One region of the Marinobacter bohaiensis genome, then DNA from elsewhere that is predicted to be linked to it. Evidence: predicted binding sites of a transcription regulator. Region 1 holds the regulator's gene; each other region holds the start of a gene.
What was found. Region 1 encodes FliA, which starts transcription of late flagellar genes. Its sites were predicted from a motif close to CTAAAGTTTNNNNNNNNNNNGCCGNTAA; they were not measured.
Positions count from the first base shown of each region.

Region 2: a site for FliA is predicted at 898-925, ahead of motA (flagellar motor stator protein MotA). Genes of this name have one in related genera too.
Region 3: a site for FliA is predicted at 1,337-1,364, ahead of DKK67_RS09950 (methyl-accepting chemotaxis protein). Genes of this name have one in related genera too.

Region 1 is NZ_QGEH01000004.1:74,351-76,618, forward strand. It holds gene DKK67_RS16975 (protein phosphatase CheZ) at 1-221, opposite strand, end outside; gene cheY (chemotaxis response regulator CheY) at 239-625, opposite strand; gene DKK67_RS16985 (RNA polymerase sigma factor FliA) at 798-1,538, opposite strand; gene DKK67_RS16990 (MinD/ParA family protein) at 1,606-2,268, opposite strand, start outside.
Region 2 is NZ_QGEH01000001.1:1,583,209-1,585,476, forward strand. It holds gene DKK67_RS07055 (sulfurtransferase) at 1-737, opposite strand, end outside; gene motA (flagellar motor stator protein MotA) at 1,126-1,977, shown strand; gene motB (flagellar motor protein MotB) at 2,005-2,268, shown strand, end outside.
Region 3 is NZ_QGEH01000001.1:2,214,522-2,216,789, reverse strand. It holds gene DKK67_RS09950 (methyl-accepting chemotaxis protein) at 1-1,225, opposite strand, end outside; gene DKK67_RS09945 (helix-turn-helix domain-containing protein) at 1,507-2,268, shown strand, end outside.

The sequences.
Region 1 (2,268 bases):
ATCTGGAAATTGCGAATCGCTTCGTGGAGGCTGCGCGTCAAACGGCCAACCTCGTGGTACAGGCTCTGGTCCCGCACGTCGTTGAGCTCGTTGATCAGACGCATCGCCGCCGCGTAATCCCCGGCATCCACCTGCGCCTTGAGGTCAGTCGCCTGCTGCTTCAGCTTTTCGGTGACTTCAGGGTCGAGCTTCCCCGCATTGTCGTCTTTTGGATTGCCCATGATTGGCGCTCTGATATTCAGGACTGGATGCGTTCGAAGATCTTCTCAATCTTTTCCTTGAGGACCGCTGCCGTGAACGGTTTCACCACGTAGCCATTGACGCCGGCCTGGGCGGCGGCCACGATCTGGTCGCGCTTGGCTTCGGCCGTGACCATCAGGATGGGCAGGTCCTTGAGCGTGTCGTCGGCACGACAGGCCTGCAACAGCTCGAAGCCGGACATGCCCGGCATGTTCCAGTCGGTGACGAGGAAGTCGTACTTGCCGCTCTTGAGCATGGGCAGCGCTGTGTTGCCGTCGTCGGCCTCGTCGGTATTGGTGAAACCGAGGTCGCGCAGCAGGTTCTTGATGATGCGCCGCATCGTGGAGAAATCATCCACGATCAGAATTTTCATGTTCTTGTCCAATGGGACCTCCAATCGTTACAACCCGGGATACCAATCGTGCCGGCCCGCCTCCTTCTGACCGGCCACACCGTGCCGGCGGGATCAAAAGGCACCGCCTATTCTGTCCAGTCCACGGACGCTGTAAAGCACCCGTTACCAAAAACTACAGTTTGTACCGTTCTCTAGTGTCGAATCAGCCCGGTTGCCAGTCGCTCAGGCGCGCTTTCAGACGCAGTGCCGCCTGACTGTGGATCTGGCTGACGCGACTCTCGCTGACGCCGATGACCGCGCCGATTTCCTTGAGGTTAAGCTCTTCCTGGTAATACAGACTCAGGACCAGCTTTTCGCGCTCCGGCAGCCCGTCAATGGCCTGAGCCAGACTGTGCCGAAAACCGGCTTCGGACAACTCCGCATAGGGGGCGTCAGATACCGCATCTTCATTGTCTATCGGCACCTCGCCGGATTCATTTAGCTCATCGAGGCTAAAAAGTCGTCCGCCGCTCGAGTCGGCGAGGCAGGCGTGGTATTCGTTGAGCGTCATTTCCAGCTCGGCGGCGACGTCCGCATCCCTGGCTTCCTCGCCGGTACGGGCCTCGACGGCCTTGATGGCCTGCGCGATGCGACGGGTGTTGCGATGGACGGAGCGCGGCACCCAGTCACCCCGGCGGATCTCGTCAACGATCGCGCCACGGATACGGATACCGGCGTAGGTTTCGAAGGAAGCGCCTTTATTGGCTTCGTATTTTTGCGCGGCCTCCAGCAGGCCGATCATGCCGGCCTGCATCAGGTCTTCCAACTGCACAGAGGCGGGCAGCCGCGCCATCATGTGCAGCGCGATCTTCTTCACCAGCGGCGCGTGATCCTCGACCAGTTGCCGGGCCGCACTCCGCTCACTGCTTTGTTGGTAGATTCCAAGGCCTTTTGCCAACGTCATCAATCCGGATTACCCAAACAGCCCGTTTGACCGCCATACCACCTGCCCTGTCGGCCGGCGTACTGCATCAGGCGTCAACCAGACGCTCTACGAAAAATTCCAGGTGCCCCCGCGGCGACGACGGCAATGGCCAGTTGTCGACTTTCTGGGCCAGGGCATTGATGGCCAGCGACGCCTTGGCGCGGGGATAGGCTTCGAGCACTGCACGCTGACGTTGTACCGCTTTCTTGACCGCCTCGTCGAACGGGACGATGCCCTCATATTGTAGTGCAACATCCAGGAATCTCTCGGTCACCCGGGTCAACTTGCCGAACAGGTGCTTGCCTTCCTGGTCGTTGCGTACCTGGTTGGCCAGGATGCGGAAACGGTTAGTGCCGTAATCACGGTTCATCAGCTTGATCAGGGCGTAGGCGTCAGTGATGGAGGTGGGCTCGTCGCAGACCACCAGCAGCAGCTCCTGGGACGCTCGCAGGAAGCTGACCACGGATTCGGAGATGCCGGCGGCGGTGTCCACGATGAGCACGTCGATCTGGTCGCCCAGTTCGCTGAACGCGTTGATCAGTCCGGCGTGTTCCATCGGCGTCAGTTGAGTCATGCGCTGGGTGCCGGAGGACGCCGGAACGATCTTGATGCCGCCCGGCCCGTCCACCAGGACGTCGCGCAGGTCGCACTGACCGTTCAGCACGTCGGACAGGTTGTGCTGGGCGGTGATGCCCAGCAGCACGTCGAT
Region 2 (2,268 bases), on a different contig from region 1:
AGGTATTTGGCAACCAGGTAAGTCAGGCCGGACCGGTGGTGGGTCTGGCAGTGAGTGATCAGTGTTCGGGATGGCTTGAAGCCGTGCTGTTCCAGCAGTTCACGCAGTTCGGCATCGGGCTTGAGTCGCAACTCCCGGGTGGTGTCCATCAACTGGGTCCACTCCAGGTTGTGCGCACCCGGTATGTGTCCCGCCTTGGCGGCGGCGATGCGCTGACCGTAGTATTCCCCGGGCGAGCGCGCGTCCCAGATGACCTGGTCCGGGGAGTCGAGTCCCTTGAGTACTTCGTCCAGCGTGGCCGTTGGTTCCGGGCGGATGATGATCGGGTAGTGGCCAGGCTGCGGATCCGGTACGTCGGTGGTCAGCTCGCGCTCCTCCGCCTGCCAGGCCAGCCAGCCACCGTTCAGGTAGCTGGCGTGCTCGTGACCGATGCAGTCCAGCAGCCAGATAAAACGACCGGCCCAGCCACCGCCTTCGTCGTCGTACACCACCACGGGTTTGTCGGGCGTCAGGCCGATCCGGGCGGTCAGTTCCTGCAGGGCTTCCACCGTGGGCAGCTTGCCCGGCGCCGGCGGGTAGCCCAGCAGCGTTTCCTGGGGATGCACATAGACCGCACCCGGAATGTGGCCGCTGGCGTAGCGCTCCGGATGGCACAGGTCGATGATGAGGATGTCCTCCTCGTTATCGATCAGTGACGCCAGGGTGTCTGTTTCAATCACCAGGGGCAGGTCGGGCATGGTTGCTCTCGCAGTCCGTATCGTTGGTCAGTGATGCGGCATCTTAACAGATTGGCGACGAGTCGCGGGGGGAGGATAGACCGGGTTGTGCAGGGGCGCATTTTTCGCGCTCAATGCCGGCTCTTGCTATGATTCTGAAAAATTTCCGGTCCAACGGACGCTCAAGCTGGCGCCGTTCGTGCCGATATGCAGGAAAGTGCTGGAATGGCTCCGGAATCTTTTTCGACATTCCGGGGGCTCCTCAACAGGCGCCAGGGCACGACCGGTGTCAGCGGGGCCGGCGTTCACCTTTCCCGTCAAATCGTATCCGCGTGCCAGGGGCTGAATCCCGGCAGTACCGGCTATCGGGCCGGGCGGGCAGGCTAGTAATAGAGGCAGTTAGCAGCAAATGGCATTAATCCTCGGTGCAATCATAGTCGCGGCCAGTGTGCTGGGCGGTTTTGTGCTGTCCAAGGGGCAGCTGATGGCCCTGTGGCAGCCGCTCGAAGTGCTGATCATCTTCGGCGCGGCCATCGGCGCCTTCATCATTTCCAACCCGATGCACACCATCAAGGAAACGATTTCCGGGATGCTGCGGTTGCTGACCGGTTCGCCCTTCAACAAGGCCTTCTACCTGGATCTGCTCAGTCTGCTCTACGACCTGTTCGACAAGTCGCGCAAGCAGGGCGTAATGGCCATCGAAGAAGACATCGATAATCCCGGTGAAAGCCAGATCTTCACCAGCTATCCGGCGGTGATGAAGTCGAAGAAACTACTGAATTTCATTACCGACTACATGCGCATCATCAGCTCCGGCAACATGGCGCCCCACGAACTCGAAGGGTTGATGGACAAGGAGCTGGACAATCGCGAGCATGAGTTGCACGAGCCGTCCCACGCCGTCGCCAAGGTGGCGGACGCCCTGCCAGGGCTGGGGATCGTGGCGGCCGTGCTGGGCATCGTGATCACCATGAGTCTGCTGGGCGGTCCGCCGGAGATGATCGGTCAGAAGGTGGCCGCGGCGCTCGTCGGTACCTTCCTGGGGATCTGGATGGGCTATGGCTTTGTCGGGCCCACCTCCACCGCTATGGAACACCAGGCCCAATACGAACTGCGCGCCTACGAATGCGCCAAATCCGCCATCCTGGCGACGGTCGCCGGGCAGGCGCCGCAGATGGCCATCGAGTTTGGCCGTAAGGCGCTGCCCAGTGACAAACGGCCGGAGTTCCAGGAGCTCAACGATCATGTCCGCTCCAAGTAAGCCGCTGGCTGGTTACTGAGGTTCGCCGTGGAAGAACAGCCGATCATCGTCAAACGGGTCAAGAAGGTTTCCGGCGGCCATCACGGTGGCTCCTGGAAGGTAGCCTTTGCCGACTTCGCGACGGCCATGATGGCCTTCTTCATGGTGATGTGGCTCACCATGACCGCGACGCCGGAAGAGAAACAGGCCATTTCCGGCTACTTCAAGGATCCGGTGGGTTTCACCGAGGCGGCCAGTCGCAATCCCATCGATCTGGGCGGCAGTGCGTCTGTGGTTGATGCGTCCACGGCC
Region 3 (2,268 bases), on a different contig from region 1:
GCGCGTTCTGAGCGATTTCGTTGGCGGCGGCGGACATCTCGTTGATGGCCGTGGCCACCATGTCGATTTCCGTCTGCTGACCTTCCACGCTCGAGCGACTGGCGCCGGCGGTCTGCTTCAGCGACCCCACGGCATCGCGCAGTTCGATCGCGCCACGTTGCACGTCCCGGACAACGTCCTGCACGTTGCTGATAAAGGCGTTGAAGTTCTCGGCGGTCTGGCCGAACTCGTCCTGGCTGCTCACCTCCAGCCGACGGGTCAGGTCCGCGTCGCCGCTGGCGATGTCCTGCATGGCATCGCGCAGGTTGCGCACCGGCTTCATCAGCAGGCGCACCGCCACATTAAGCAGGATCAGCGTCACGATGATGCCGATCACCGCGACGATGGAGCCGGCGATGCGCGCTTCCTGCACCGGCGCCATGATCTTGTCTTCGTTGGCCAGGGTGCCCAGGTACCACTCCACGCCGCGGGCGTCGTCGATGGCGTGGAAACTGGTGCGCCATTCCGCGTCATTGAATTCGTAGTGATGGGTGGACCCGTCGAGTTGGGGCCGATCGCCGATCAGTTCCTCGATGTTCTTGCCGACCAGCTCGCGATCCGGATGGTAGAGAATCTTGCCTTCCCGCGTGATCAGGGTGGCATAGCCGGTATCGGCCAGGGTTAGCGTGGACAGCAGGCGGTCGATGGTGGCCAGGGTGATGTCACCGCCGACCACGCCCTGATAGGTGCCCGATGTCACCGGCGCCACAGTGGAAATGATGAGGTTACCGCTGCTGGCGTCCTGGTACGGCTCGGTGAACGTGGCCCGCCCGCCGGTGGAATTGGCCAGCTTGTACCAGGGGCGGACACGGGGATCGTAGTCGTCGGGCAGCGTCGCCTGCGCCTTGGCGGTGGGCATCAGCATGTAACCGTCGGCCCGGCCCACGTAGACGTTCTCGAACCCGCCGCCCTGCGTGGCCGCCTGCAAGACCGCACGCGCCTGGTTTTCCTGACTCATGGGAGCCAGGCCGCGGGCCGCACCCTCGGTGATATCCAGACGGCTGTTCAGCCATTCCGCGATACTGGCCGTGCTCTGGGCCACCGAGTCGTCGACCAGGGCATCAACGTAGGTTTCCGTGGTACCGATCAGACGCCGGTCGCCCATGACGGCGTAAACACTGATCACCAGGATGAAAAGGACCGCGACGGCGGCTAACAGCTTTTGCCCGAATGACATACTGCGCATGAACGGGGTTCTCCCATGGACTATCGAGTGGGTCGCACGCCGTCGTTTGTTCTTTATCGGGAGTTATAGGACGGCCCAGCCTGCAACAGGTGTTATAGGTGTTACCCGTTAAGATCGGCCGAATGGATGAGAACTTTAGCGATCACAGTAGTGACAGAATGTAACGGGCTGCAGACCGCAGGCTGTCGGATGCCTCCCAGCCAGAGAGTCGGGAGACTGGAGAGGCAGCGTCCCAGCCCCTAAAATAGAGTCCAGGCAAGCCATCCGGCATGGGACATAGAATGCGTTATTCCACACAGGCCGTTCGAGAGCATGAACGCTTCGACTACTGGCAGGATGCGGTTGGTCGCACGTATCGGCAAACCATCAATCAGCAGTTAAGTCACGGTCCGTTTGATGGCTATCTCGAGGCGCGAGATTTCGGCCCGGGCTCAATCACACGAATCCAGTCCCGGCCCGTTGACTACTCCAATCACCTGGATGATGCCGGTGATGGACAGTACTTCGTTTCCCTGTCGTTCTGCGATAAGGCTCTGGTCAGCCAGCGCGGCCTCGACGCCATCCAGAACGCCGGCGATCTCGTGGTTCTGGACAGCGCCCAGCCCTACCACTATCAGTTTCCAGCCGGTGATGATCAGGTGGTGCTCACGGTTCCCCGGGGCGTGATGAGGCACCACATTCCGCATATCGAGGATCTGCTGGGGCAGCCACTCAGTGGACAGACGCCGCTGGGGCGCCTGTCCGGAAGCATGCTGGCTGAGGCCTGGAACCTTGAGGACGCCTTGCAGCGGTCCGGCGGACGCCTCCTGCCCTCGGTTCTGGACGTGCTTTCTACCGCGCTTGATGGCGCCAGTAGCGGTGATACGCTGCGCCGGGACAGGGTCCCGCTTGAGCGCGTTCAGCACTTCCTGCAAGGTAGCCTCGAAGATAGCACGCTGACGATCGCCACAATCGCCAGGGAAACCCACCTATCGCCCCGCTCCCTGAACCGGCTCTTTGCCCGTCAGGGCACGACCGTGATGCGCTGGCTACTGGAACGACGA